DNA from 4 places in the Brevibacillus sp. NPDC003359 genome. Region 2 is predicted to be linked to each of the others. Evidence: riboswitches for the same ligand, from Rfam matches in the RefSeq annotation. Region 2 holds a riboswitch; each other region holds the start of a gene.
What was found. A riboswitch is a leader RNA that binds a small molecule or an ion and turns the genes downstream of it on or off. The one in region 2 is predicted to bind S-adenosylmethionine.
Positions count from the first base shown of each region.

Region 1 (7,455 bases), on a different contig from region 2:
CCCATGAATCGGGATGAAATATTTCGGACGAATGAAGTTGAGCATGAGCTTCAATTCTTCACTGCTGCCATGTCCAGATGCGTGGATGTCAAACGCATGACTCAATACCACGTTGGCACCTGCACGGTACAGCTTGTCTATCGTGCGACTGACGTTGATCGTGTTCCCAGGAATCGGGGATGCGGAAATGATAACCGTATCTTCTGGATAAATGGAAACAGTACGGTGCGATCCGGAAGCAATCCGGGTCAACGCTGCCATCGGCTCACCTTGACTACCCGTGCAAATAATCAGCACTTGGTTGTCCGCGTAGTTGTCGATGTGCTTAATATCAATCAACATGCCCTCTGGCATTTGGATGTAGCCCAGCTCTTGTCCAATCAAGAAAACCTTTTCCATACTGCGACCAATAACCGCCACTTTGCGATTGCATTGCTCGGCAGCGTCTACCACTTGTTGCAGGCGATGCACGTTGGAAGCAAAGGTAGCCAGGATGATGCGTCCACGCGCTTTGCGTACTACATCGAGAATCCCTTCCCCTACCGTTCTCTCCGACATAGTAAAGCCGTAACGCTCACTGTTCGTACTGTCAGACAAGAGCGCTAAAACGTCACCGCTCGCACCTAGGCGTGCAATTTTCCCGTACTCGGTCGTCTGTCCTACCGGTGTCATGTCAAACTTGAAGTCACCCGTGTGAATGACCATTCCTTCTGGTGTATGGAGTACAACCCCGAAGGAATCAGGAATACTGTGGTTCGTACGGAAGAATGTCGCCTTCAGCTTGGCAAAAGGAATTTCCGTATCTTCCGAAATTGGAATCAGCTTCACTTCATTTTGCAAACGGTGCTCTTCCAGCTTCGCCTTGACCAAGCCCAGGGTCAGACGACCACCGTAAATCGGCACCTTGATTTGCCGTAAAATATAAGGAATCGCTCCGATGTGATCCTCATGTCCGTGCGTCAACAAAAGTGCTTTTATCTTATGCTGGTTGTCCTTCAGATAAGAAATATCCGGGATAACCAAATCAATACCAAACATTTCATTTTCGGGGAATTTTACCCCGCAGTCAATAATGATGATTTCGTCCTCATACTCGACGCAGTACATATTTTTTCCGATCTCGCCGAGGCCGCCCATCGCGAAAATCTTAACGTCGCTCAAACTCTTTCCTCCTAACATCGTCGTGCATGATTATGGGAACCCGAACCAAGCATGCCATTCTTATTATATCACAACGTATGACGTTCGTTTCACCTAGTCTTGACTATTCCACACATTCATCTTCGGTCAATAATCGCATACTGATACTCCAAATCGGTAACTCGTTCATCGGTAACGACACTTGCTCTCGCCCAAAAGTCGTGCTTCGCATAGGAATCGCCTGTCCATACCTCCGTAATTTCTCCTGAAGAGAGCTTTAGTGGTACTGCCTCGATTTCTTTTAATACGGAGCCGCTTTTGTTTTGCAATCGTAGCTTCAAATCGATCTCCAACGGTTTATCCGATTGATTCCGTACCAGAATCAGACTTGTATACGGATACCCGGCACAATTTTTGGTACAGTCTTGTCTGCTGTATACGATGGCGAGATCAATGGGCTTCTCATTGTCCATCTTCGCCGATTTCCACCGGTCTTTTGCTTTTTGCACGACTGTGACGTACTCTGCTTTCTTCAAAAAGGGCCCCATGCCTAAAAAAGCAGCAGCAAAAAAGCTAAACAAACCAACGGCTGTGCATAGAAAAACGAGATTCATCTTCCAAAACTGTTTTCTCATCGTGATCAAAAAGCCAATATACATGAGGATACAAACAAACACCAACAGGATACAAAAGTATAAAAATACCTCCAAGTCAGCCTCCGTGGGTAACACCGGGATGCCATACTTCATTTGCCAATGTACATTCGCAGCGAAGCAGCCTCCGTAAATCAATACAGCTGAAGCAATCGTGAGTCCCCATTTTTTCCAGAACGGAGGCCTTTGAAAAATCACCGCCAGAACGCCCAACAGAACGGGAACACCAAATAAGGGAATGAGCAAGTAATGCATCGAATACCTCCCGACACTTCATTGTCATTATTTTCTACGAATGATATTCCGAAAAGTTTTCAAAATACATGGCAAACCATTTCGAAAAGGAGAGGGATAAGCAGGTGCAAGCCACTCGTCGCCTATTTCGCTTTCGAAACATGATACCCCTTTTCTCCACTGTATTTTTACTGCTCCTGTTTCAGACGCTCCCCACTTATGCTCAGCCTTCCTATGCAAAATGGGGCAGGCTCGCGATGCAAGAAACGATGAAACGGTATCCAAGCGCTCAAATTGTGGACTACCTGCACGTCGGACGAAAACAAAAAACGCCCACCACGTCGGAAGAGACGTTTAAGCTCTTGCTTCAAGAAGGCAATCGCAGGTGGGCGTTACTCGTTCATATTGAATTCGTAAATCAGACAGAAGAAGTCGTAAACATCTCCTATGAAGATACCCGCTAGTCAGCGAGCTGCTCCATCTCTTTCATCATGACTTCCATGTCCATGTCAGCTGCCATCCCGTACGCGCGGCGCATGTTTCCATCTCCATCCACCAGGAACATGCGAGCCGTATGGGCATAAGAACCATCTGGCTGCTTAATGACCATCAGACCAAAATCCTTCGTCACTTTCTCTACAGCCTGAGCGTCCCCGCGCAGGAACTTCCAGCCACTCTGATCTGCCTTGAATTTGGCTGCGTACTCCTGCAAGACTTCCGGCGTATCGTTATCAGGGTCAAAGGAAATGGAAATAAACTCTACTTTGTCTCCGAACAATCCCTTTTCCTTCAATTGATCTTGCAGCTTGGCCATGTTGTACGTGGTCGCCGGACAAATATCCGGGCACTTGGTAAACATAAACTCCACCAGTCGTACCTTGCCAGCACTTGCATTAAACGTATAGGGTGTTCCGTCACTATTGTCTAAGGTGAAGTCCGCGATGGGCTTCAACACCTCGATCTTCTCTTGTGTCATGTATTTATAACCAAATACTCCGACGATAGCCAAAATGATAATACCAGCTAACACAGGAAACCAATGTTTCTTCATTGCAGATTCCTGCTGCAATTGTGTTCCTTCACTCACGGGTTGTATCCTCCCTGCTTGTCCCATGCGAGATGCCTCCTGATTACACGCTGGAGGCATTCACACTGTTTCTATAACTTCCTACCGTTCCACTTCACCTTGCCATGCGAGCATACCGCCAACCATATTCGCCACGTCATACCCTTGCGCACTCAAATATGCTGTAGCATTATGGCTTCTGGCACCACTACGGCAAACCATCACAATCGGAATGTCCTTATCCAGCTCATCGATACGGTGCGGCAAAAAGCCGAGTGGGATCAGCTGTGCCTCTTTAATGTGACCTGCATTCCACTCATCGACTTCACGTACATCAATGACTTGCAGTTCCTCTTTGGCTTCCAGCTTTTCCAACAGCTCTTGTGGTGTCATTTCCTTTACTCCATGGCTCATCGCTATTTATCCTCCTATATGTACGATCAGATCAGTTGTAACCACCTCCATGATATCACACGTTTTTTTACTTTTCTAACGCGAAGAGCATCTGGCTTCATCCATGAGACCTTGCTCCCTATTTTCTACCATTATCGCCTATTTCGCTGCGGCAGTAGCCCCACGGGATGTGAACAGCTTGAGACAAAACCGTTACAAATTAATGGCATGAGTGAATAGCTTTTATACACATATACATAAAAACCTCCCTGATAACTATCTATTGCACATTGACAGCAAGGGGATATTTTCATACAATTACGACAACAACTTTTCTCATCGAGAGCGGTGGAGGGACAGGCCCTACGAAACCCGGCAACCAGCAGACTAGCTGCATGGTGCTAATTCCTGCAGAATCCAGTGATTCTGAGAGATGAACACAAGCCCGTGCATGATCGGAGCCTTCTTCTTCTCAGGAGAACGCTCCGTTTTTTATTTTCCGATTTCCCATAGAAAAAGGAGAGATGAACATGTCCGATCAACAACAATGGAAGCCAGAAACACTTGCCGTACACGGTGGGCAGGAGGTTGACCCTGTAACAGGCTCACGTGCTGTTCCGATCTATCAGACGACCTCCTACGTTTTCCGTGATACGGAGCATGCAGCGAATCTGTTTGGCTTAAAAGAGTTTGGGAACATCTATACACGCATCATGAATCCGACGCAGGATGTGTTTGAAAAGCGTGTTGCCCTGCTCGAAGGTGGCGTTGGCGCATTAGCGACCGCATCCGGGCAAGCTGCCATTACGTTCGCCATCTTAAATATTGCGCATGCAGGAGACGAGATTGTCGCTTCCAGCAGCCTCTACGGCGGTACCTACAACCTGTTCGCCCACACTCTTCCCCGCCTCGGTATCAAGGTTCATTTTGCTGATCAATCCAATCCGGAAAATTTCCGCGCCTATATCAACGAAAAGACAAAAGCCGTGTTTTGCGAGACGATCGGCAATCCACGTATTGATGTCGCGGATATCGAGGCGATCGCCACTATTGCCCACGAAAATGGCGTGCCTTTAATCGTGGACAACACCTTCGCGACTCCGATTTTGTGCCGTCCTTTTGAGCACGGAGCCGATATTGTCGTGCACTCCACTACCAAATTCATCGGCGGTCACGGAACGGCAATTGGCGGTATCATCGTAGACTCTGGAAAATTCGACTGGAACAACGGAAAATTCCCAGGCCTGACTACACCAGACCCAAGCTACCATGGCGTCGTCTATACAGAAGCAGTCGGTCCGCTTGCCTATATTATCAAGGCGCGCGTCCAGCTCCAGCGCGATATCGGAGCGGCTGTCGCCCCGATCAACTCCTTCTTGTTCCTCCAAGGCTTGGAAACCTTGCATCTGCGCATCGAGCGGCATAGCCAGAACGCCTTGGCAGTAGCCCAGTTCCTCGCCAATCACTCTGCCGTAGAGTGGGTGAATTATCCGGGACTGGAGGCAGACTCCCAGTATGAATCGGCACAAAAATATTTGCCAAAAGGTGCTGGCGCAATCCTGACCTTTGGAATTCGCGGGGGCATTGAGGCAGGAAAAACATTGATCGAGTCAGTGAAGCTGTTCTCCCATCTCGCAAATGTCGGAGACTCCAAGTCACTCATCATTCATCCAGCTAGCACAACACATCAGCAGATGACGGAAGAAGAACAGGTAGCAGCCGGAGTGACCCCAGGACTTATTCGCCTCTCAGTTGGCACAGAATCGATCGACGATATCATCTCTGATCTGGAGCAAGCACTGCAGCGTGCATCGCAATTATCCACGGTCGGTTAATGGAGCATCTATGATAAAAATAGAAGCACGTAGCTCTCTTACAGAGTTACGTGCTTCTTTCTTTCTATTATCGTTATAGTTCGGTTCCCTTGCCTTGGAACGCTTCCAGATTCCAAGTCAGACTGAGGGTGTCCCCTTGGAATTTATTTTGATCCTGACCATTCTCTTTAAAGATGACTTTCATTGCAATCGTATCTTCGTCACCCACTGGGAGCTTTTTCAAGCTCGTGTACAGGGTCGAGATGTCAGGTGACTGACCGTTGCTTGTTTTCCGTTGCAGCTCGCCCAAGGATTCGTTCAACAAAATCACTTGTCCATCGCTGGTTAAAAACTCCACGTACAAATGGTCGCCGAAGTCTTCTGTACCGTTGTCACCCTTTGCATCACTCACGGTGTATTTGGAATGCATCAGCACTTTTTCGATATCCAATGTACCGGAGTTCTTTATGGTAAAGTAGCGAACCATGTAATCTCCCGGCTTGATGTTTTTCACATCGTACACCACTTGCTTGTTCACGGATAAATCGAGGGTTCCAGCAGCAAATGTATTGTTGACCACCTCTTGGTCACTAAAGTAAGCAAAAGTCGCTCCTCCTACTAAGGCGCTACCTACGCCCACTGCTGCGAGGGCTATCATGAACTGACTTTTCCACTTTTTCATAGGTCATCTCCTCATTTGTAAAACGAAGGTGGGAAATCCCACCTTCGTTTTGAATCGTTATCTCATCTGGATTAGAGTTCTTTTCCTTTGGTTTGTGTAGCATCAAGGGTCCATTTCAATTTAACCCCATCGCCTTGGAACTGGTTTTGGTCTTTGTTGTTTTCTACAAACTCGATTTCCACGCGGATATCATTGATATCTTTTGCATTCAGTGTGTGGCCAGCTAACAGGTCTGGACGACCTATGCCTTGTTTTGCTTTCATTTCAGCCAATGTGTCCGAATAAACAATAACGTCTTTGTTATCTACGTTATAGATAAAATTCACACGCAAATGTTTGCCCAGATCTTCCGAGTTGTTTCCTTTTGCATCTGTAATGGTGTAATCACTGGTCAAGAACACGTTTTGGATTGCGAGAGTTCCGTTGTTCGTGAGCTTGTAAGATCTCTTTGCTTTGTCACCTGGCTTCATGTTCTTAAGGTCAAATACTACTTCCGGATTCACTGCGAGATCCAGAGTACCTGCTGCAAATGTGTTTTCTACTTTCTCCTGATCGCTGAAGTACGCAAACGTTCCTCCGCCGATCAGTGCTGCACCCAAACCTACCGAAGCCAATGTTAGTGCGAATTGTTTTTTCAGGTTCATCTATAATTCCTCCTATAAAATAATTGCTTTTCGTATGTGGCACCCCGTATGTGGTGTGCCTTACACTTCCAATCTTACTGATTTCTCCCCGTTCCAACTTCCTGCATCAGGGTGAAAAAAGGAGGAGGAGACGGATGAACTCACACTACAACTGCTCCGCTACCTGCCCTCATACTTGAGTATGAGAGAGAAACATCCAGACAGAAAAAAACCGCCAAGGCAAAAACCATGGCGGTCGTTGAGACTAAAATCAGCTCGTCTGCGCTCCTGCTTCTTTTATCATCTTAAATAGCTTCATGACTTGACTCACAATTAAATAGATTCCCGGAACCCCTAAAAATACGAGCATCCCTACTTTGGAACGGATGAATTCTATCAAATAGCCGAGAAGCGGCACATAATACTCTACTTGCCCAATCAATCGATCTTGAGTGACTGGCATGGTGTCATTCCCGTTGTTAGCATCGCCTCTCGTAATCAACCCTTGACCGGTGACCTCGACGACTCGGTGAGTAATCGTTAAGTCGTCTTCATTTTTAAACGTGACGATGTCGCCCTGTTTGATCTCTCCAAAGTTGACTGGCTTCACTGCGACGATGCTTCCCGTATCAAATGTAGGTGCCATCGATCCACTCAGTACGACCATGATCTCGCTGCCGAACAAGGTCGTCTTTCCACCGTTCATTTTGCTCGCAAACAAAAAACCAGAGAGAGCAATGATAAGTACAAGAAAAAGAGTCGTTGCATAGGACAAGCATTTTTTGAGAATGACCACGCATCCATTCCTCACTTTCCGTTTCCGTTCATTGATCTTATTGTACGGAATTTC
Region 1 covers NZ_JBIAOR010000011.1:115,082-122,536, reverse strand. The annotation lists gene rnjA (ribonuclease J1) at 1-1,179, opposite strand, end outside; gene ACFYU8_RS22615 (hypothetical protein) at 1,278-2,048, opposite strand; gene ACFYU8_RS22610 (YqzG/YhdC family protein) at 2,153-2,491, shown strand; gene ACFYU8_RS22605 (SCO family protein) at 2,488-3,114, opposite strand; gene ACFYU8_RS22600 (rhodanese-like domain-containing protein) at 3,196-3,507, opposite strand; SAM riboswitch class I at 3,820-3,926, shown strand; gene ACFYU8_RS22595 (homocysteine synthase) at 4,017-5,321, shown strand; gene ACFYU8_RS22590 (TasA family protein) at 5,395-5,982, opposite strand; gene ACFYU8_RS22585 (TasA family protein) at 6,054-6,626, opposite strand; gene ACFYU8_RS22580 (signal peptidase I) at 6,877-7,401, opposite strand.
Region 1: it holds a riboswitch for S-adenosylmethionine, as region 2 does, so the genes downstream of both, ACFYU8_RS22595 (homocysteine synthase) here and ACFYU8_RS20685 (sugar ABC transporter substrate-binding protein) in region 2, are expected to answer to the same signal.

Region 2 (7,455 bases):
GCATTGGCATGTTTGCGTAGATCGAGTAACCCTGGGAATACGTCATATGAATGCCGTTTACGATGTAGAGCACCGCCAGCGTAGCCAGCAAATCAGGAATGCGGATTTTCACGACCAGGAAGGCGTTGACCAACCCGACGAGCAAGCTGAGTACAATCGGGACAACCAGTGTCGTGAAGACTCCTTGTTCGTACCAAACCATCATCGAAGCAGATACGACTGTGGTCAACGAAACCGTCGATCCTACAGACAAGTCAAAGCCTCCGACAATCAGAGAGAACGTAACGCCAATCGCTACAAAGGTCACAATCGAGATGGAACGAAGAATGTCCGTCAAGTTGTCGTACGTGAAGAAATACGGGTTGGTCAAACTGAATAACAACATGACAATGACGATGACTGCAACCGTTCCGTATTTATAAATAAAATCAAATAAGCTAAACTTTTTATCTGCCACGTTACTCACCTCCGCTTGCGTAATACATAATCTGTTCTTGTGTTGCTTCCTCGCGACTCAGTTGCTTCACAATCTTGCCTTCGAACATGACGAGAATCCGGTCTGCGATCCCGATGACTTCCTGGAACTCACAGGAGAAATACAGGACGCCCTTTTTTTGCTCGGCGAGATTTCCGATCAGGCGGTAAATATCGCTTTTCGCGCCGATGTCCACCCCTTTTGTCGGCTCGTCAAACATAAAGAGGTGAGCGTTTGTATCCAGCCATTTGCCAATTGCGACTTTTTGCTGGTTTCCGCCACTGAGAAAACCGACCAGCTGCTTGATATCGGCTGTTTTTACACCAAGGCGCTGCACGAGCTCTCTTGCGTTGGCCGCTTCCACCCCTCTTTTGATAAAACCGAGCCAAGACTTCTTTTTAAGTGAGGCAACAGACAGGTTGTTCTGCACGGACTCCTCGACGAAAATCCCTTCCTTGCGCCTTTCCTCCGGGACGAGCACGATTCCTGCATCGACGGCGTCTTTGGGCGAGCGCAGTTGGATACGTGTTCCATGCAATCGAATGGCTCCAGCCTTAGCCTCATCTGCACCGAAGAGCAATCGGGCAAGCTCGGTCTTCCCTGCCCCAACTAGACCAACGACGCCCACGATCTCTCCCTCGCGAACATGCAGGTCGACGCCGCGTACTTTGCCGCCAGCCACTCCTGACGCCTCAAAAATCGTTTCGCCAATCGGCACTTCCATCTTCGGGAACTCCTCGTCGAAGCTTTTGCCCAGCATGTTCGCGATCACTTCGTCCATATTGGTCGTAGCCGTCTCTGTGGTCACGACATGCTGACCATCGCGCATAATCGTGATCCGGTCACAGATTTCAAAAATTTCCGGCAACCTGTGAGAAATGTAAATGATCCCGACTCCTGCTTTTTTCAGCTGGGCAATAATGTGAAATAGCCGCTCGCTCTCCTTTGTACTCAACGGCGCTGTCGGTTCATCGAAAATGACGTACTTCGCCTTTTGAACGGTCGCCCGTGCAATCAAAATCAATTGCTTTTCCGACAGCGTACATTCTTCGACGAGCATCCTCACCGGAATGGAGAAGCCGAAGCTCTGTAAAATCTGCTCCGATTCGTTGTACAAGCTCTGCCAATTGATCAGTCCCTTGGTTTTTGCTTGGACGAGCTGGTCGAGCAAAATATTTTCGGCGACGCTCAAATACGGGATCAAGGCGGTGTCCACTTCCTGATACACACATTGGATGCCCAGTGCTTTGGCGTCCTGCGGAGATTGGATCGACACGGACTGGCCATCGATGGTGATCGTACCGCCATCTGCCTGATACGCTCCCGTGAGAATTTTCATCAGGGTACTCTTTCCTGCGCCATTGGCACCGAGCAGTGCGTGAACCTCTCCTGCGCGCACCTCAAAATCGACGGATCGCAGGGCAGGAACCCCAGAAAACTGCTTCGCTATCCCCTTCATCTGCAATGTGGACATTTTTCACACCTCCTGTATAAGTCCGAATTCCAACCTCTATAAGGAAAAATCCCGTTGATGGATTCGTATCAACGGGAAAAGCCAATTTGGTTCTTACTTGCCCCACTCTTGTATATATTGGGACAGGTCGCCCATCGTTACTTTCTTATCCTTCGGCAGGTCTTCTTGTTTCACCAGCACTGGATTCAGCTTCACGTTGTCTGGCACTTGCTCGCCTTTGATTTTCTGGAACACGGTTTGGGCATGAATGCGTCCGATATTGGATGGGTCTACTGCTGCCGTCGCTGCCCACGGAGAGTTTTCCGCCTGGATCAATTGCAGATCCTCATCGCTCAAATCGATGGAGTATACTTTGATTTCCGTACGTCCTGCTTGCTGAATGGCACGCGTTGCCCCTTTGGCAAATTCATCCCAAGCCGCCCATACTGCTGTGATGTCGCCTTTGTTCGGATACTTTTTCAAAATCGCTTCCATCTGCGTTTGCGTATCGAGTGCCGTATTGTTGGTGGCAGAACCAAATGCTGCGATCTCTTTGATGTCCGGGTATTTCTTCTGGAAAGCTTCATACGTGACTTGGCGTTTTTCCATAGGCGCAAAGCCCGCTACCCAAATTTTTACGATGTTTCCTTTACCGTTTGTATCTGCAGCCAGCTTCTCGAGGCTCAGCTCTGCCAATTTGTTGTCATCTTGCGCCACAACTGGCACTCCTGGAATGTTGATGTCTGTATCAAACAGGACGACCGGGATTTTTTTATCCACAGCCTTTTGCGTGCCCTGCTGCAACGCTCCCGCCGTACCATGGTCGATCAGAATGCCATCAAACTTTTGGTTCACAGCCGCATCGAGGTTGGACGCCATTTTTGCCAGATCGGTATCTGCGTTGAATACGGTCAACTCGCCGCCGTTTTTCTCCACCTCTGTCTTCACGCCATTGATGTATTGCGCAGAGAATGTCCCTACGTTTTGACGCATGATCAATGCGATTCTCTTCGCCTTTTCTCCCGAAGCACCGGCGTTCGTGCTTCCTGTTCCCGTTGTTGCTCCCCCGCCGCCGCATGCTGTCACGAGAACGGTCGTTGCCAAAACAAGTGATGTAATCAGTCCAAGTTTCTTTTTCATTTTGATGTTCCCCCTTTTTCTTTTTGAAAACAGATAACAAGATTCAAAATTTTGTTTCCCCTCTATCGGTTGGGGTAGCCCTGGCACATGTCTTCCAGTCGCCTGTATCCTCTCTTCGTTCGGGCGGTCTCCTTCCAGACATGTACCAGGGCTAGCGAAAAACTAGTGTGTAGTAGGAGCCTTTACAATCAAGAAGGAAACAAAAGCCTCGTAGAAGAAGCGTATTTCCAGTCCAAGCGCCTCTGGAGCGGACAGTCTTCACTCGCAGAGGGGCGGAGGCCGAAGCGTAGACTGGAAATGCGCTTCTTCCCCACGTTAGCTACGCAAAAAATCCTCTTTCACAGAGAAAGAGGACAAAAATCGACAAGATTCTCGCCTCTTATCTGTCAGGTATTCTACCTGTTGGAGTTAGCACCTTGGCTCGAAAGAACTCAATCTCTCGTGCTAGGTTGCCGGGCTTCATAGGGCCATTCCCTCAGCCTTCTCTTGATAAGAGTAGTTTTTATTTTCAAAACGTTTGTGTAAGTATATACAGAATATAATCTGGCAATTACCTATCTGTCAACTGGGTTTAGCGAAAGAAATTTCTTGATAAATATTCCAGTTTCTCATGTAACATCAAGAGGGATTTTGTTGTGTCTTGTCGAATTATCGTAGATTGATACAAGCCTAGCAAATATTTGCGATGGGGATGCTACATGAGTCTATTAAAAGAAGTCATACTTCAATGGTTTTTTGCCATTATCCCGTTTGTGTTTTTCAACATTTATTACCGTGACAAAATGCGGAACTACAGCCGTTCCTTTATTGTCATTACCAGCTCAGCCTGCATGTTTCTCGCAATGACCTTCGCCCCGAGTGTCACGACTGGCATGTTTTTTGATATCCGCCATGTCATCATTCTTTTCGGACTCGTTTATGGCGGAGTCGAGATTGCCTTGCTCCTTCTGATTGAAGCCTTTCTTTATCGTTACTACCTAGGTGGTGAAGGAACGTGGGTTGGCATGCTGATCCTGGCAGTCAATTTTCTCTTGTCACTCTTTATTTATCGGCACTACAAAGCCAGTTATCGGAAAACACTGTATCTTTTTATGACGAGTACGATTTTTTCTATAGTTGCTTTAGGGACTACGTATTATTTTTTTCCCACGTATGTAACTCAACACCTCGTTTACTACACCATGATTCCTATTCAAAACTTTTTCGGCCTCTGGTTATTAATGTCGCTTTTCAGCAAGTGCGTTTCGGATAAGGAGCTGTTTATCCGCCACGCGCAAAATGAAAAAATCCAGACGATGAGCCATGTTGCTGCATCACTCGCACATGAGGTTCGCAATCCGCTGACGGCAGTCAAAGGCTTCTTGAAATTAATACAGGAATGTCCGGAAAATTTGGTAAAAGTCGATCAATACATTCGCATCAGTCTCGACGAAATCCAACGGACAGAAGCCATTTTGACCGAATACCTTGCGATTTCCAAGCCGCTCAAGGAACGGCATGAGCTCATTAATGTTAGCGTGCATCTGCATACCATCCGTGAAGTCATGCTCCCCTTTGCCAATATGCATAACGTGGAGCTTACGCTGCAAGACTTTGAGAGACCTGTGACGATCAAGGCCAATCCAGACGAGTTCAAGCAAGTGTTGGTGAATTTCATCAAAAATGCTATCGAAGCTTGTTCGGATATTTCGGACGGAAAAGTCACCCTGGACTTGCTCATAGAACGAAACAAAGCATTGCTAGTCATCAAGGATAACGGCGTCGGAATGGATGCAGGACAGATTAGCCGTCTTGGAACGATTTACTTTTCTACAAAAACGAGTGGGACCGGACTTGGATTAACGTATTCCTATCATGTCATTCATGCGATTGGCGGAACGGTCAATGTATCAAGCAAACCACGAGTAGGGACCAAGTTCACCATTATGCTCCCGTATAAGGCACAGTAACTGCATGCAGGTTTTGCAGTGTGACTGTGCCTTTTTCCATTCGATAGCTAATGATGTAACGGGGGGACTTTGGCGATTGATCGTTGCGAGAAAGACTTGTTCGGACTCTATCCCCATTTTCTTCAATTCGTACACAAGCCATTGCTCATCGCGATTCCGGTATGACAGCACATCTCGATAAATCTTGCCTTCCACAATGACGGGCAAAGACATTCCCGCAGAAGAAGCCTGGATGTCCAAATCCTGTTTCGTTACGACCTGCTGCTCTACTTTTTTGAGCACAGTTAACCGACCGTTCGCCTCGATAATAGCCAGATCAATCTCTGCCAGATCAAAAATATCTTTTTCGCGAAGCATATGGAGGATATTATCGAGCGAGTAGCGGATTTTTTTCAAGTTTTTGACGTGAAAAGTCCCGCTGTAGAAAATGACGGTCGGTTCAAATGTAACCATTCGGCCAAACCAGCGAAAGACAATAGACAACTGCGATACAACCCGTTGCAAGATACCCAACGTCATAATCGCTACGGCAATCGAAATATGCCGGACATCTGGCTCTGCGATGTCAGCCCCTGCCACTGATCCCAATGTAATAATGATGATAAAGTCAAAAACAGGCAGCTCTCCAATCGAGCGCTTGCCCATGAATAAAGTGACCAGCAGCAATAAAGGAATAATCGTACATACGCGCCCGATGACGAGCATGCTTTCTCCGAATCCTTCCACGCTTGTCCCTCCCCTTTCGAGCATTCGAATCTATTTTTACTATGCAATTTCTGGGAGGGCATTATGCAAAAACAAAACACCAGGAGTCTCCCCCTGGTGTCTCTCTACTAGAATGCAGCCATTTTCTGCTTATGGCATCGATTTCCCGGATGGTTGGGAAGATCGCGTTTTTGCTTTATGCCGCTTGATGATTAAAAAACAAATCTCCAAATGATATCGATAGCCACACCAATAGTTAGAACCATCATTTTTTGGAAAAAGCTAAGCTTGGCCTCTTTACCATTTATTCTTTTATAGGAGGTTTGCAAACCTAGTAGAATCATATACCCGCCTACATAAGCCAGAAAAATCCTGAATAGCTCTGTTAAAATCCAATCCAATATATATGCTCTCCTACATGACAAATCTACCATAAAAAAACCCAAGCAAATACGATTTCTATAGCCACCAGTGCTGTGACTACCAGAAACATTTTCGAGAATCCAATCTTGTCTTCCCATCGAAATAAAAAAAGGCTAGTCAAGCCTTTGACAGGCCGCCTAGCCGTTGCGAGGTTCTGTGAGCGACATCCTTTACCCGTTCAATCAAATACTGGAGTCGTTCTTCCTTCAAATCATACGTAACAATCCCAATGCTTAACGCCCCGATTACCTTTTGGTTGTAATCAATCACCGGTGCTGCGACAGACGCCGTATTTTCTGTCCGCTCCGCAAAACTGACCGCATGACCAGCTGCTCTGATCTCCTGAAGCTTCTCCATAAAAGCAGGCACCTGCTCTTCTCCCACGAGCTGCGCTACGGTTTGTCGTGCTTCTTCCAAAGACATATGTGCCAGCACGACTTTATTGGCTGCACCGATATGCATCGGAATTCGCAAGCCCAACTGGTCGTAGATGCGGATATTATGCTGACTGTCTACGCGCTCAACGACAATCGATTCGAGTCCGCTAGGCTGACTGAAGTAAACACTTTCGTTCACTTCTCTGGCAAGCTCTTCGATCATCGGCTTGATCACTTTGCGATAATCGATCCGATCGAGCACCCGCAAACCGAACTCCATCCATTTAAGGCCCAGCGTATATTGCTTGGTCGCAGCGTCCTGCTCGACCAGCCCGTGCTTCATCAACGTGTACAACAGTCGATAAATGGTGCTGATCGGGAGCTGGCATTCCTTCGCTAAATCATTGATCGTCCACCATTTTCTATGTTCATCCGACGAAAGTGCCGTTGCAATCGCCATCGCTCGATCAAACGATTGAATCACGGTCATCCCCCCTTTTCTCTCTATCTTCTCATATGAAACTATGTTAAACCATTTGCTCTAATTTTGTGAATCGCAAAAAAACTCCAGGTTGGAATCTCAGATTGACAGTCAGAAATCAGAATGTGTAAACTAATGATGAACATTTCGAAATATGAATAATATTCTGCAATGTGGAAAAAGGGAGGCAACTATGTTCCAAGGCAGCCAATCCATGGTCAAAAAGATGAAAACCGTCATCATCAAGCATCCCCACCAAGCATTTATCAGTCAAGAACATCTCGATCAATCGTGGAAAACCTTCAACTATACAGACCGCCCTGACTGGGACCGCGCTCTGCATGAATACGCCAAATTCGAATCGATTTTGCGCGATCATGTGGAAAACATCCTGCACTTGCCACAATCCGATAAAACCGGACTGGATTCCATTTACGCTCACGACCCGGTGA
Region 2 covers NZ_JBIAOR010000009.1:169,793-177,247, forward strand. The annotation lists gene ACFYU8_RS20675 (ABC transporter permease) at 1-457, opposite strand, end outside; gene ACFYU8_RS20680 (sugar ABC transporter ATP-binding protein) at 459-1,949, opposite strand; gene ACFYU8_RS20685 (sugar ABC transporter substrate-binding protein) at 2,043-3,068, opposite strand; SAM riboswitch class I at 3,445-3,564, opposite strand; gene ACFYU8_RS20690 (ATP-binding protein) at 3,767-5,017, shown strand; gene ACFYU8_RS20695 (DUF421 domain-containing protein) at 4,958-5,743, opposite strand; gene ACFYU8_RS20700 (hypothetical protein) at 5,935-6,123, opposite strand; gene ACFYU8_RS20705 (IclR family transcriptional regulator) at 6,263-7,006, opposite strand; gene ACFYU8_RS20710 (dimethylarginine dimethylaminohydrolase family protein) at 7,197-7,455, shown strand, end outside.

Region 3 (7,455 bases), on a different contig from region 2:
ATGCTCCATCATCGCGTACGCTGTACTCGCTGTCGTCACACTCTTTCTCCGCATTCCGCAAGTCACTTCTCGGAAGATTCAGGAAAAAGTGGAGTTCCGCGAAGTACTGACGATCTCGCGACAGGACCCGGCCTTGTTTGTCGGATTGATTAATAACGGGTTGATTACCTTGTTCCTTGGCGGTCTGAACCTGATGATTTTGAACTTTAGCGAGCTACAACAGGAACCTCAGCTCATGGGATGGATCTATGCAGCAGAAGGGATCAGCATTTTGATTGGAGGTCTCTTGGCAAAGCGTTGGATAGGCCGCAGAAACCTCGTGGCAGCGTCCACCGTCATGCTCTTTTTCTTCGCGCTTTCCCAGTTTGGCATGTCACTAGCCGATAACAAATTCATGGTGCTTGCTTCCTTCTCCTTGTTCGGCTTTGTCGTCGCTTTCTTCTTCCCTGTGACCGCAACGATTTTTCAGAAGCGCCTACCTCCACACCAGCAAGGGCGATTCTTTTCATTCAAAAGCATGCTGGATCGTGGATTTTTCTTGTTGGCTCTCGCGATTACCGGAGTCGGGCTTGACCTTCTCGGCATTAGCAGCTACCTCATCTTCATCGGCTCGGTGACTATGCTCTTTGGCTTGTTGACTTTCTTATACAGTAAAAAGCTTAAGCTGGATGTACGCTCCCACGATGAGGCAGCTGCCTAGTCTCGGAATGTAACAAACCTGACAAACGCTTTCCCACAGACCATGCTTTGGTGTACACTAGTGAAAGTATGTTGAACACTTATGGAGGCGTTTTTCCATGCAGATCCTTTCCTCTCCCATTTTGGGAATCCTGCTGCCTCTCGTGATGGCTATTGCAGTGATCTTTGTGAGAATGCGTCGGCAAAAAAAGCCGGCTTCTGCAAAAAGCATTATTTTGCCACCATTCTTTATGGCGACAGGGTTTGCCATGTTCTTGTTACCCGAGGCACAATTACCGCCCAAGTTTGATATTGCTGCCTTTGTGGTTGGGCTAATCTTTTCGATTCCGTTGATTATGACATCACGCTTCGAAATCATTGGGCAAGACGTGTATTTGAAACGGTCCCGTGCGTTTTTCTTCATTTTGATCGGTCTGTTGGTCATCCGGCTGATTATTAAACTGGCGATCAATGATAGCTTTACACCGATTCAAACGGGTGGACTGTTCTTCTTGCTCGCATTCGGTATGCTTGTACCTTGGCGTATCGCGATGCTGGTGATGTATCGGAATTTAACCAAAAAGACGTTTGGCACCTAGTAGAAAACCACCTCCAATGCGAGGTGGTTTTTTTCTTAAAACGCCACATAAAACGGATGCTCTTCTTCTCGCAAGCATACCGCAAAACTTCGTCACTTCTATATCCAAGCCGCACTCTTCCTTCGTTTCTCGAATGGCTGCCTGTGCAAGAGATTCGCCCTCCTCTACTTGACCACCAGGCATTTCCCATCCTCTTCGCGGACCCTTGATCAACAAAATCTCCTGACTCTCATTGATGATAATCGCTGCTGCGGACACAATATGTCGGGGGGGATCCCATATGTACGCCTCCATTTGCTCTAACGTCTATTCCAGCGTGGTTAGAAAGTATGTTCCACCACAAATTTTAGACTCGCTTTCCTTGCCTAGACCTGACACTTTCGCAAAAAACGGACTTTGCCCGCGATCTTGCAAGGCCGATTGCGCCAATCCCTCCCCTGTCGGTTGGCAAAGCACTACATTTCCACCCGGAATCTCAAATACGTGACAGATGGCTCCCAGTTCTTTATCGTGGAACTTTTCGCCCCTCTTCCATCCAAACCAGCTTTGCCAACGTGCTGTTGCTTCTTCCAGATCCGTCACGGCATAGCCTACAGACTCGAGATGGGCTGCACCGTTCGGATGTGCGTCAATGATGCCACGATTTGTCAAATCTTCTATTCTCTCTTCATCCGTTTGCGACCATTCAATGAGAAATGGCGGTAAGAGGGCACTAGTTGCATCTTCAAGGAACAGCATCCGCCATCGAAGCGTCGTGCCATCATCACGAGTACGACTCCCCGCAACAGGTCCAGTAACCTGCAAACCTTGGCTTCGCAAACGCTCTACCCACACATCCATCTCGTTCGTCCGAAGCGCAATCTGACCAAATCCTTCTCCCTTTGCCTCATCCTCGATGCATTGACGCACGAGCGTATTGTCTGATTGTCGAGCAAGCACCTTGTTTTCGACCGCCAAAAATTCAACATAAGAAAGTCCAAAATAACTAAGGCTATTCCATGTCCCCCAAGACGCATGACGCCCTCCAGCTACCGCATGAAAACCTGCTTGGCAAAATTGTTCCGATGCTTCCTGTGGCGTTCGCTGCACAAAATGAACCAAATGATCAAAAGTTAATCGCACCTTTTTTCGCCTCTTTTCGTATTACTTATAGGATATCAAAATTCATTTATGTAAGGATAGAAATACAAGGGGGAAAAATGAACGAGACTAGATCAAGCCGGAGAAAAACTCGGCGCAAGCAATCACGTAGAAAATGGGTACGGACTGGAAAAAGCACGCTCCTATTTAGCGTGTTAGCTATCTTCGTCGTCGGAACCTACTACCTGTTCCAATCAGCCATGGATGGAGAACATGCCAACCCGAGCACGCAGCCTGCTCCTGACAATACCGTGAACCCAAAGTCTTCTGTGCAGCTCACCTTTGTCGGTGACATTATGATGTCAGGGAATGTAGAGAAGACCTTACTCGCAAACAGCTATGACTACCCATACAAGCATGTAAGCTCACTCTTTTTGCAAGATGATATCACGATTGCCAATCTGGAGACGCCGATTACCGCCACAGGTGTTGCTGCACAAAACAAGGCGTATGTCTACAAGTCGTCGCCACTTGCTGTTCCTGCCATGAAAAACGCTGGGATTGATGTCGTGAATCTCGCCAATAATCATTCCATGGACCAAGGGGTTCCGGGATTGCTCGATACCTTTGACGCTTTGGACGAAAACCGGATTGAATACGTCGGCGCAGGTAAGGATGCCAGCCGTGCCTATTCACCTATCTTCATAGAAAAGAATGGAATCAAGATCGCGATTCTCGGCTTCAGCAGGGTTATTCCCGAAACGAGCTGGTTTGCAAGGGATTCCCAGCCAGGTATGGCCGCTTCCTATGATCCTACACTGGCAGTGAAAGCGATCCAAGATGCGAATAGCCAAGCGGATCTCGTTGTAGTGATTGCACACTGGGGCAAGGAACGCTCCGATTATCCTGTCGATCATCAAAAAGAGTTGTCTCGTGCATACATCGATGCTGGTGCAGATTTGATCGTCGGTGGTCATCCCCACGTCCTTCAAGGCTTTGAACGATACAACGACAAATGGATTGCGTACAGTCTCGGCAATTTCATTTTCACACGATCAACCGAGCCCAAGACATGGGAGACGATGGTCCTGCAAGCAAGCTGTACGAAAAGCGGTGATTGTGAGCTGACAATGCTTCCGTTTCACGCAGAATTGGGACAAGCCGTACCGATGAATGAAAGCAATGGCGCCGCCCTTCTAAAACGCATTGAATCCATTTCAGAGAGTGTCGACATACAAAGTGATGGGCGTGTGCAGCCACGTGTAAAAGCGGTGGAGACTGCCCCCTGACAAAAGAAGCCGTGTTTCCAGTTAACTAGAAATACGGCTTTTCTTTTTATTCCGCTTACTTACGCAGATTCGAGAACAGGGAAGCAGCGCACGGCCAAGCCAAAATCATTTTTCAATAGGGACTCGTGCTCTTCACTGATCCCTGTCACGATTAAACCTACGCGCAAGACGCCCCCCAAATCAAATTGAACTTTAAGCTTATGCACGTTTACTCCTGCTTGCTGAAGGAAATGCAGGACGCGCTCTGGCGTAGCAGTATGGCATGAGCCCTCAAGATAACAGAGGACACGTTCTGTCGAGTCCAATGTGACGCCAGCTTTGTCAGCCGTTTTTTCTTTCCAAGTAGGATGCGGTGTGAATGGCTGCGTCAATAAATAGGCCAAATCCTCGACAACAGCACTTGCTGTAGGGAGCTCTCCTGCCCCTCTTCCTGTAAACAACAAGTCTCCCACGATGTTGCCGGATAGCTGAACAGCATTAAATGCGTCGTGGATTTGCGCCAGCGGATGGCTCAGCGGAAGCATAGTTGGTTCAACCGACAGGCGAATTCCTTTTTCAGCTTGATAAGCCTGCGCGATCAGTTTGATCCGGTACCCCAGCTCGCTCGCAATCCGAATGTGACCTGCTGACAAATCTGCAATCCCTTTGCGAACAACATCCGCTAAAGGCAGCGATTCTCCGTAAACAAGCTGTGCCAAGATATATAACTTGTACATAGCGTCAAAACCTTCTACATCAGATCGAGGGTCTGCTTCCGCATAGCCCAGCTCCTGCGCTTGCTTGAGCACCTCCTGGTAAGAGAGCTGCTCTGCCTCCATTTTCGTCAAAATGAAGTTCGTTGTTCCGTTGAGAATACCGCGAACCCCTTGAATATCGTTCGTGCGAAGGAACTGTCTCAGTACGCTCAAGATCGGGATGCCCCCTGCCACACTCGCTTCATAGGCAAGATGCACTTGATGCTGATTGGCCAAATCGACTAGCTCCGTTCCTCTTTTCGCCAGGAGTTCTTTGTTGGCAGTTACCACATGGCAGCCCTTTTCAATCAAAGCACGGACGTAGTCATAGGTAGGTTCTACACCGCCCATGACTTCCACCACGATATCCACATCGCTTCTCAATACATCCTCAAAGTCTGTTGTCAGTAAAGCAGGGTCGACATAAATCGCACGCTCTTTTTCCGAGTCACGCACCAATGCTTTGACGATCTCGATCCGCTTTCCTAAGCGAGCAGCCAGCTTCTCCTGTTGCGAACGGATCGTTTTGATTACGCCTCCCCCCACGGTTCCCAATCCCAATAATCCCACGCGCACTACTTCTGCACTCATCCTGACCACCTCATACCCCGAATTTTAGATAAAAAGAAAAGCCATCTTCGATAAGAAGAAGGCTTGTTAGCAGCTAATGCTCCCCCTCCTTATCTCCCAGGACGTATATGTCCTGCAGGAATTGGCACCTTGTCACAAAATATACGTGACGGTTGCCGGGCTTCATCGGGCCAGTCCCTCCACCTCTCTGGATAAAGAAAATATGAAATTAAAAAAACCTTCTTCGATAAGAAGAAGGTTCATCTACAAATGGAGTAACCCGCTTCTTATCTTTCGAGACGAAACGTCTCGCAGGAATTGGCACCTTGTCGCAATATGCAACGGTTGCCGGGCTTCATCGGGCCAGACCCTCCACCTCTCTGGATAAGAACTATTTATGCTGTTGAGCTTTATTCTAAGAAATTCCAAGGCAAGCGTCAACAAAATTCTTTCTTTTCAGATTGCAAGCGAATTGGGCAAGGTTTTCAGTTGTGGGTGAACAAGCTTTCTACCTCTTCCATGCTGCAGCAAGTGCAATGAAGCACGCCCTCCTGGCATTCCTCAGGCAGCTCTTTTTCCTCGACATATCCGCACCATTGGCAAATGAAAAGTTGAATCATGGCACGACCTCCTCTTCTTTTATTCTGCCCAAAATAAAAAGAGCATTTTCCGCTCGACCGTGACGATCGTTAGAAAATGCCAGAAAAGGAGGGACGTACTTGTCCACTCGCTGTTTTTTGCAAGCCATCTCTAACACCTCCCTATCTCCCGTAGGTCTATCAGTGTTGTCGAAACAGGCAGGTCTCCTGACTTAGGGTTCATCGTCGAGCGTCGCCTTCCCCGTCTACTTTGATAGACCAGTGGCTTGTTGGACGCTGACTCCCCTCTTACAGTGGCGGGACCGTGTCGGATTTGCACCGAGCTTCCCTATTATCCTTGTGGCAAATTGGTTATGCCCTAAGGAACCTGTTTCCACCTATGAAATTGTACCTTCTCACTACTACCCTCAGATTTTACCTTATTTTTCCTTGTTGTGCGAGCATTGTTCGTGGGCCAGTAGCCATTCCTTTCGCCACAATCCTCCCGAATATCCTGTTAAACTCCCGTTTGATCCAATAATTCTGTGGCATGGTACCGCATTTTCCTTCCCAATCAACGCGGCTAGCTCTGTGTACGTAATCTTGTGCGCATAGGGAATCGTGGTCAATGCGTGCCAGACTGTTTTCTGAAAGTCTGTTCCTTTCATCCAAAGGGGAACAGAAAAGGACTGTCTCTTACCGGAAAAATATTCGTCCAGCTGTTGCCGGCAAACGCGGAGAGGCTCTGGGCATTTGTCTTCTTGTTCAAGCAAAATCGGTTCGTAAGACCTACCTCAAATACCGATCTTTCAAAATGGCACTGTGGTGAGCTTCGTGTCCAGCAATCACATAGGCCAACGTCCTTGCAGATAGCTTGTTTCCGTTGGCAAGTCCCGTACGCAACCACGCTTCTGGAGAGATTCCTCGCACCTGCGCGATAGTGGAAGCACGAACAGCCTTGTACTCTTCCAATAGATCTGAGAGCTCTCTCTGCTGAAAACACGCCTGTTCTACAAAAGTATTCTCATCAAAACCGACGAGGGGCGTTTGATCTCCTCTCGCGATTCTCAGCAAACGATAGCTCATGATGCGTTCTGTATCGACGAGATGACCTAAAACCTCTTTTACCGTCCACTTGCCTGGAGCATACCGATAATCCATTTGCTCAGGAGCAAGTGACGAAAATAGCCTGACTTGCCTCTCTCCTTGTTGCATGAGGATCATTTGCAGATCCCCTTCAGGTACAAGTCCAACATAATAATCAAAATAAGCAGCGTATTCATCGCGCTCTGGTCGTCTGAGCATGTATTTTCCACTCCTTGTCATTCATTATGGATAGACAAATGATACCACCCTGCACTCCATGCCAAACAAGGATTCACTAATACGAACGCACCCGCCTGATCTTCGCAGGCGGGTGACCGTTACCATCATACGCTTTGTAAGCCTTCGAACAAAAGAACCCTTGCCGGAGCTGCATCCGTGCCAATCAGCTTCAGTGGTGCTGCCACCAAGAAATACTCGCCTGCCGGGACCTCTGCTAACCGCAAGCCTTCCACCACAATCACTCCAGCCGCAAACAGTTTTTTATGTGTGGGATGCCCTTCCTGGCTGCGTTCGATTCCAAGTGCATCGGTACCAATGCCTCGTACACCCAGCTCACTTAAATATTGTGCACCTTCCTCTGACAGAAAGATGAATTCAAAGGAAAACGCCTCTTCAAAAGAGTTTTTCGTTTTAAACAGGACAAAATCTCCTGGCGCAAGATCAAAGCTCTCCAAGTCGAAGCGAGTGATCCTGTCTTCTACCGCTGTAAGATCGAGAACCTTGCAACTGCCTACCAGCTTCTCCAATGAAATACTTTCAAATGTATCGCCAGCATTCACCATATGCAAGGGCGCATCCACATGGGTACCAGAGTGAAGGT
Region 3 covers NZ_JBIAOR010000001.1:1,628,942-1,636,396, forward strand. The annotation lists gene ACFYU8_RS07540 (MFS transporter) at 1-700, shown strand, start outside; gene ACFYU8_RS07545 (CcdC family protein) at 798-1,277, shown strand; partial or broken gene ACFYU8_RS07550 (NUDIX hydrolase) at 1,352-1,571, opposite strand; gene ACFYU8_RS07555 (VOC family protein) at 1,584-2,399, opposite strand; gene ACFYU8_RS07560 (CapA family protein) at 2,477-3,646, shown strand; gene ACFYU8_RS07565 (homoserine dehydrogenase) at 3,706-4,971, opposite strand; SAM riboswitch class I at 5,058-5,169, opposite strand; SAM riboswitch class I at 5,235-5,341, opposite strand; gene ACFYU8_RS07570 (hypothetical protein) at 5,436-5,570, opposite strand; gene ACFYU8_RS07575 (hypothetical protein) at 5,567-5,698, opposite strand; cobalamin riboswitch at 5,730-5,935, opposite strand; gene ACFYU8_RS07580 (methylated-DNA--[protein]-cysteine S-methyltransferase) at 5,969-6,301, opposite strand; gene ACFYU8_RS07585 (DinB family protein) at 6,318-6,833, opposite strand; gene ACFYU8_RS07590 (cyclase family protein) at 6,959-7,455, opposite strand, start outside.
Region 3: it holds a riboswitch for S-adenosylmethionine, as region 2 does, so the genes downstream of both, ACFYU8_RS07565 (homoserine dehydrogenase) here and ACFYU8_RS20685 (sugar ABC transporter substrate-binding protein) in region 2, are expected to answer to the same signal.

Region 4 (7,455 bases), on a different contig from region 2:
GACGTAGTTGAAACCAGCTGAGAGCAAGATCAGTGCTCCATAACCTACGGACAGCCAGACAATGGGCAGGACATCCCCCTGATACATCGCCTTGACTTCCTCTGCGGTCAGCCGAATGCCTGTAGAGGTCGTGCTTTGTCCTGATTGATTCCTCGTTGTTATCTCGAAGCGCTCCCTGCCGTTTTCTGGCGCAATCGGGGTGATTTGCTTCTTCGTGTTTGGATTCACCTTGCCAGAAACTAAGTAATAGGTCGTGCCTTCTGTCAGCACGGTTACTTCTTTTTGGTTGATGCTGTCCAAAGCAAGACCCGTCTTTGTTGCGACATCCTCACGAATATAGTTCGTACCGTTCAGTGAGGCGACTTGCCCCGCTGCTTGTGGTGGCACTTCGTCCAGTTGATACCAAGGCTTCTGGATCGCCAGGATGTGATTATCAATCATGACTTTGGCTAAAAAAGGACCTGCCAGCTCTGCGCTCGTTCCCAGCAAGAGCAGGAACAGCGCCCCCAGTATTTGCTTTTGAAATGGTCTGGCGTACTCGGTCAAACGCCCCCATATATTTTCTTTGCTCATGAAACGCTCTCCCCCTCTCTCAACCAGCCACATCCTGTTCCATTTGCTGACGACGGTACTGCTCTGCATACCAGCCGTTGTGCTGCATCAGCTCGTCATGTGTCCCTCGCTCGACAATCTGCCCCTCATCCAGCACGAGAATCAGTTGAGCGTGTTGGACGGCAGATAGACGATGAGCGGTAATAATCGTCGTTTTATCCGCGCGCTCCTGTCGCAGATGACGGAGGATGCTCTCCTCTGTCCGCGCGTCCACAGCCGATAAAGAATCGTCGAGAATCAGGATACCCGCATCCATCAAAAGAGCACGTGCAATGGAAATGCGCTGTTTTTGCCCCCCGGAGAGGGTGACCCCCTTCTCTCCAACCATGGTTTGCAATCCATCTCTGAATTGCGCCAGATCTCTCTTCATCTCCGCAAGCTCCAACGCATGCATCACTTCCTCGGTCGTCGCCTGTGGTTTCCCGAATGCAACATTTTCCGCAATCGTCCGTGAGAACAGCAAATGCTCCTGAGGCACATAGCCGATTTTTTCTCGCAGCGTATCGAAGGCGAGTCCTTCGATCGGGATGCCCCCGATAAACAGAGCTTGCTCCTTCATCTGATATTGATGCAAGAAGGCACGGCAAAGCGTCGACTTGCCGCTCCCCGTCCGCCCGACAATCCCAAGCGTCTCCCCTTCGCCCAAGCGAAACGAGATCTCGGTGAGGGCCGGCTTGTCAGTGCCCGGATACGTAAAAGAAAAATGACGGGCTTCTACTGTATTGGCTATTTGGCTCGTGATCGGATTCTCCGCCTCCGTCACATCTGGTTGCTCCACCATTAGCTCTGTAAAACGCTTGTGGGAAGCGCCACCACGCTGCAACACATTGACCAGCCAACCAAAGGCGAACATCGGCCAAATTAAAAGTCCCAAGTATAAATTGAACGCAACCAAATCGCCTAAGGAGATGGCGCTGGTGAATACCAAATACGTCCCATAGCCCAGCCCGATCAAAAAGCTGAAGCCAATAATAATCGCGATCGTCGGCTCGAACAGGGCGTCGATCCGCGATACACTCACATTTCGCTCCAACGTTTTTTCACTGACCCGGCGATATGACTCGATATCGGCCTTTTCCTGAACAAATGCTCTCAATACCCGTACGCCCGATACAGATTGTTGAACATGGTCATTCATCTCTCCGAAAGCTTCCTGCGCCAAGTAAAAACGCTCATGTAGCAACCTTCCATAGTACGCTGTTGACCAAGCCAAAAACGGCATTGGGATCAATGCAGCCAGCGTCAGCTTCCAATCAATTGCGGTCACCATGACGCACAGCGTTAACAAGGTCATGAACAGCGCATCGACAAGCGTAAGCACCCCTGTACTAGCCGTTTGTTCAATGGCAGGAATGTCGTTGGTAGCGACGGCCATCAGATCCCCACTGCGTTTGCGATGAAAAAACGACGGGGTCATTCTCGTCAAATGGGCAAACAGTCGCTCGCGCAACGTCCTCTCCAGTATCAAGGCTCCCCCATTTAACAAGTACCTCCAGAGATACCGCAATCCATACAAGCTAACACCCAATACGAGCAAGATGACCACAGTTTGCGTCAAGTCAGCGTCCGTCAGGGAACTGTTGCGAATCGAATCCACTGTGTCCCCGATTAATTTCGGCGGCCAAAGCATAAGGACATCAATGATAAACAGCACAGAGATCCCTATGACGTACCGTTTCCAATAGGCACGGAAAAACCAAGATAATTGCCGAAGTGTCTGCATGTAAATCACCTCTATTTATCCTAACAGCCGGACTAAAAAAAGGGCCTGCGAATCACGCGCAGCCCTTTTTGATCTGTCCTCACCATCGTAATTTACAGAATTTTCATTGTCAATCTAAGCATACAGTTCGTTCTACTATTTTTTATCGGTCTTCCAGTCTAGCCATTCTTCTTTTAACAGGCTGTAAGTGGCATGATCTACGTAATGATCGTAAAGGAATTCATTTCGTCGCAGTATCCCTTCTAGTTGAAACCCTAATCGTTCCGGAATCGATCTGCTTTTGTCATTGTCCGTAGCAGCCTGAATCGTTACTTTTTCCAAATCCCATGACCCGAAGATCAGTACATCCAGATAGGTTGCCACTGCTTCTGTCATCAGGCCCTTGCCTTGAAATTGCGCACCCAGCCAATAGCCAATGGATGTTTTTTTGTTGATCCAGTCCACCGTATGTACGCCGATCGTTCCTGCCAAGCGACCCTGGTACCAAATACCGTAGTTGATGCCGCGATTATCGTTGTACTGATTGATCGTCGCTTGGATAAAGTGGCGCGAATCCTCTTCTTTCTTCGTGTAATTCAGCCACGGCAGCCATTCCATAAGATACTCCCGGTTCGAATCCGTAAGCAAAAATAACTCCTCAGCATCGGCTAATTCCAACTGTTTCAAGTGCGTATCTTCATTAATTGCTATCCGTTGTATCGTTTGCATACGAATCTCCCCTTTTCTTGGATATTTTACTAGAAAACGCCAAAACGAGCAAAGCGCCCGCCAGCAACAACCGGGCGAACGCTTATAAAAAGTTCTTTTATTTTTTGCTATTGCCGATCTCCTCCGGCTTGAAAATGCCTGTCTCCGTGACGATAGCTGTAATGTACTTCGCAGGCGTTACATCGAACGCAGGATTGTACACCTTGATATCGTCTGGAGCGACCTGTTTGCCCAAGCCATGCGTAATTTCTTCCGCTGGACGCTCTTCAATCGGAATATCTGCGCCTGTCGGTGTCTCCAGATCGACAGAGGACAAGGGAGCTGCCACGTAAAAAGGAATGCCGTGAGCTTTTGCTAATACCGCTACTCCATACGTTCCGATTTTGTTGGCGACATCCCCATTTGCTGCTACGCGGTCTGTACCCACGATGACAGCCTCTACTTTCCCTTGGGACATGACCATCGCCGCCATGTTGTCGCAGATGAGCGTCACATCAATTCCTGCTTGCTGCAATTCGAAAGCAGTAAGACGGGCGCCTTGCAGGACAGGACGAGTTTCATCTGCATATACTTTCAGATTCCAGCCGCGTTCCTTTGCCAAATAAAACGGAGCAGTAGCAGTACCGTATGCAGCTGTAGCCAATGCCCCTGGATTACAGTGCGTGAGAATTCCCATACCGTCATGCAACAGAGTGAGCAGATGCTCTCCGATGGTCCGGCATACTTCAGCGTCTTCCTTTTGAATCGCCAGTGCTTCATCGAGCACTGCCGCCTTCAACTCGGCAATCGACGCTCCGCTTTCTTTCGCAACACGAGCCTTGGTGCGATCCAACGCCCAGAACAGATTCACGGCTGTCGGACGGGAAGACCCCAGGTAGTCTGCCTGCTGGTTCAGTTCCTGCCAAAACTCGTCATAGTTACTCGCTTCACTGCCACGAACGCCCAGATAGAGCCCGTAAGCCGCCGCCATTCCAATCGCTGGTGCGCCACGTACTTCTAAGCGACGGATGGAACCCCATACTTGCTCGGAGGTGGTCAAGTTCAAATAAATCGTTTCTACTGGCAGACGCGTCTGGTCAAGCAAGACCAGTGCATCATTCTCCCACTTAACAGGTGCCAATTGGGTGCTGGTTGTCATACTGTCGTTGCCTCCTGATAGTAGCGTTCGGTCACAGTGCGTACAATGTCCGTAATATCTGTCGATTCGTCTATACCGCCACGACCGAGAATCAGCGCTTCTCCAATCGAGAGAGCTAAACGCTCTGCTTCTGCGCGGACCTTGTCGTCTTCAATGGCATTCAGGTCTGCTACGCCTGCCAAGCCGATGACACGGCGCAAGATTTTGCATCCGGCATAGCCTGCTGTATCTTGAATCAAGCGCTTCACGTAGCTTTGCCACAGTCCTTCGACATGGGCGCTGCGCTCTTTGGCGTGCTTGTGCCAGAGCTGAACGAATTGCGAAACGAACTCATTCCAGACATCCTCGACCGTTTCCAGTAAATATTCGCGGTACGCTTCCCGTTCTCCTTGATCTTTTTGCAAACCGTGCTGTCCTGCGTAGTTGAGTAGCAGATTGGCAATAACCGCCCCGATATCAAAACCGATTGGGCCGTAGTAAGCGAACTCCGGATCGATTGCTTTAAAGCTGTTTTCCGTGATGAAAATACTTCCGGTATGCAAATCACCATGCAACAGCGCTTCTGAGCGTGTGAGGAAATCGTATTTCAGCTTGGCGATTTCCAGCTTCAGCGGCCTGTTGTTCCAGATCGCCTCGACTTCCCGGCGAATCAACGGGTTGAAGTCGTTGGTTGGCGCATTTTCATACGGATCGGTAAAGACGAGATCTTCCGTTATTTTGCATAATTCTGGATTTATGAATGTTCCGACTAGCGATTTTTTATCGTACGGATGCGCGCCTAAGTCAGAAGTAAAGAACAAGGTTTGCGCGAGAAAACGCCCAATCTGCTTCGCGAATAGCGGGTACCGCTTCCCTTCGATCAGACCTTTGCGCATGATGATGTGGTCCCCGACGTTTTCCATGACTGTCAACGCGAGTTCCCCATCGAAATGATACACCTGTGGCACCAGGTCTGGAACGTATTTGTGCTGAATGCGGAGTGCCTCGCTCTCGATGCGAGCTCGATCAATCGTCAACGGCCAGGATTCTCCCACTACGCGGGCAAAAGGCAGTGCTTGCTTGACAATGACGCTCTTACCGGTAGTTGGCTCCTGAATGTCAAAAACCAGATTGAGATTGCCATCCCCGATTTCGCGGCTGATAAGCTCTGCTCCATCGCTAAAAAGGCCCGGTATTCCTTTTACGTACTCTACTGCTTCCTGCTCAGTCAATGCACGATATGTCATAATTACAAAACTCCCCTCTACGTATTTTTCCTCTATCTCAACTAGTTTTGTTTGTGTCCAGAGAGCAAAAAAAGACCTCTTTTCCCGAAGAAAAGAGGTCGTGTCGTCACGTGTAAAAAACCGTGTTGATGTCCCCCTTATCTTCCAGACCACTTTTGTTTCTGCAGGAATTAGCACCGTGCATGTCGCCTGTCAATCAGTCGCTGCTCGCGTCTGAATGGCGTCATGTCGGTTGCCGGGTATCATCGGGCCAGTCCCTCCACCTTCTCTGGATAAGGTATCCAAAACGTATTCGGTTTTTGATTTAGTTTGAATCATACAACCAACGCTTCCACGATGTCAACACCCTTTTGTGCAAAAATTCGCACCTTGCGATTAGTAAGTGTAATGTGTTCCCGATGCCGCTGGCCGCTCCCAATTCCACCAGTCTACCTTGCCTAAAAGCGCTGCAGTTATCGACTTTTCGGCCTTGAGCTTCAGCAGTTCTTTCGTTGGTCCGGTCAGGACGGCGCCGTAGATGCGCACTCCGTTTTGCTGCATGTAGTTGTATCGTTCTGTTATTTGTGGGTCGCTACGAAACAACAAGGTTCTACCGATATCGCGAGTCAAACCATCTTGCTCAGACAAGTACTTCATTTCGTTCAGATAAGTCGCCATCCGCCTATCCCCTTCCCCGTTTACAAGAATAGAACCACCATAATTCAGTTCCCGTTCTGCAAACCCCCATACTTCTCCAGGGCCTAACATCGCTTGTCCCTCTTCATTCTCTTTGCTCTCGACCCCTGTGTCTACGGCAAACCAAACCGTATCTTGTCCCGAAGAGGTAACATGCCGTGAAACCAATTCATAGTACTCCTCGTACGTCAGGAAGTGGTCAAAAGATATCGCAAGCTGCGAAACGGTTCCCTCTGGCAGCTTCTCCATTGTCGTCCAGGCAGGTGAAGTGCGAGACATCGTATCCTCCCTTGCCCCCTCTGTCGGATAACGGAAATATAGCTTCTGTTCCCTAACCCCATTCGGCCATTGCGGCCAAGCATTTATGTTCCACAGCACATTCGTACTTTCAAATCGGCCAGCGTTCTTTTCTTCCGCTCCAACTCTTTCACGCAACTCCATGCTGATATTGCCGTAGAATAACCCCACCTGTGAGCCACTACCGCCGACACTAACACCTGGCTGCGTAAAATTAACCATCGCCTTCGCGACACGGAAAATATCTTCATGCATCAGTGATCCGACCCAGCCATTCAAAAACAACAACAAGACTCCGGCAAAAAAGGGAAGCCCTATGGTGAATCCCGCGTTGGACAACCGACTTTTCCATTTTCCCCGACGAACAATAGCGCGCTGTTTTTCAGCCGACAGCATTTCAGGCTGTATTGGTTCCGCGATGTTCTCCCCCTTCTCTTCCCCCAACAAAAGCCTCTCCAACCGCTGTGCGTATTCCTCGTCAGCAGCTATTTCCTCCTCAAATTGTTTCGAATCTTCTTCCGCCATTTCCCCACGCAAATAAGCAAGCAGCCTTTGATCGCGTTTGTTCTCATCCTTGTTCATCACTGGCTTTCCTCCCTCCACATTTGCCGCATCTTTTGTCGTCCCCGAAACAAGGAACGCTTCACGTCTGCCAACTCAATCCCGAGCACTTCTGCCATTTCCGCGTAGGAAAATTGCATGGCAGACAGCAATATGACCTGTCTCTGCTTTTCCGGAAGTCTGGCCAATAAGTCATAGGCCACTTCCCACAGCTCGTTGTTCACAACATGCTCTGCCGGATCAACCGCAGCATCATCACGTCGCTCTGGCAGAGCTTCCACAAACGCAAATCGTTGTTTCCTCTTCTTGCGATAACCGTCCACGAAAGCGTGATAGGCCACCTTGAACAGCCAGGGCCGTACTTTTTCTCCATGGTAGTCGTCCAAGGAAGAGAAGGCGCGACAAAAAGTTTCCTGTGTCAGATCCTCTGCGAGCCTCTCATCACGTGTTAGCCGGAAAAGATAGCGGTAAATATCGTTTATATGCAGCCGGTACACATCCTCCAGACCTACTTT
Region 4 covers NZ_JBIAOR010000008.1:114,727-122,181, forward strand. The annotation lists gene ACFYU8_RS19405 (ABC transporter ATP-binding protein) at 1-573, opposite strand, end outside; gene ACFYU8_RS19410 (ABC transporter ATP-binding protein) at 593-2,335, opposite strand; gene ACFYU8_RS19415 (GNAT family N-acetyltransferase) at 2,471-3,043, opposite strand; gene mtnA (S-methyl-5-thioribose-1-phosphate isomerase) at 3,141-4,181, opposite strand; gene mtnK (S-methyl-5-thioribose kinase) at 4,178-5,407, opposite strand; SAM riboswitch class I at 5,542-5,686, opposite strand; gene ACFYU8_RS19430 (anti-sigma factor) at 5,783-6,961, opposite strand; gene ACFYU8_RS19435 (sigma-70 family RNA polymerase sigma factor) at 6,961-7,455, opposite strand, start outside.
Region 4: it holds a riboswitch for S-adenosylmethionine, as region 2 does, so the genes downstream of both, mtnK (S-methyl-5-thioribose kinase) here and ACFYU8_RS20685 (sugar ABC transporter substrate-binding protein) in region 2, are expected to answer to the same signal.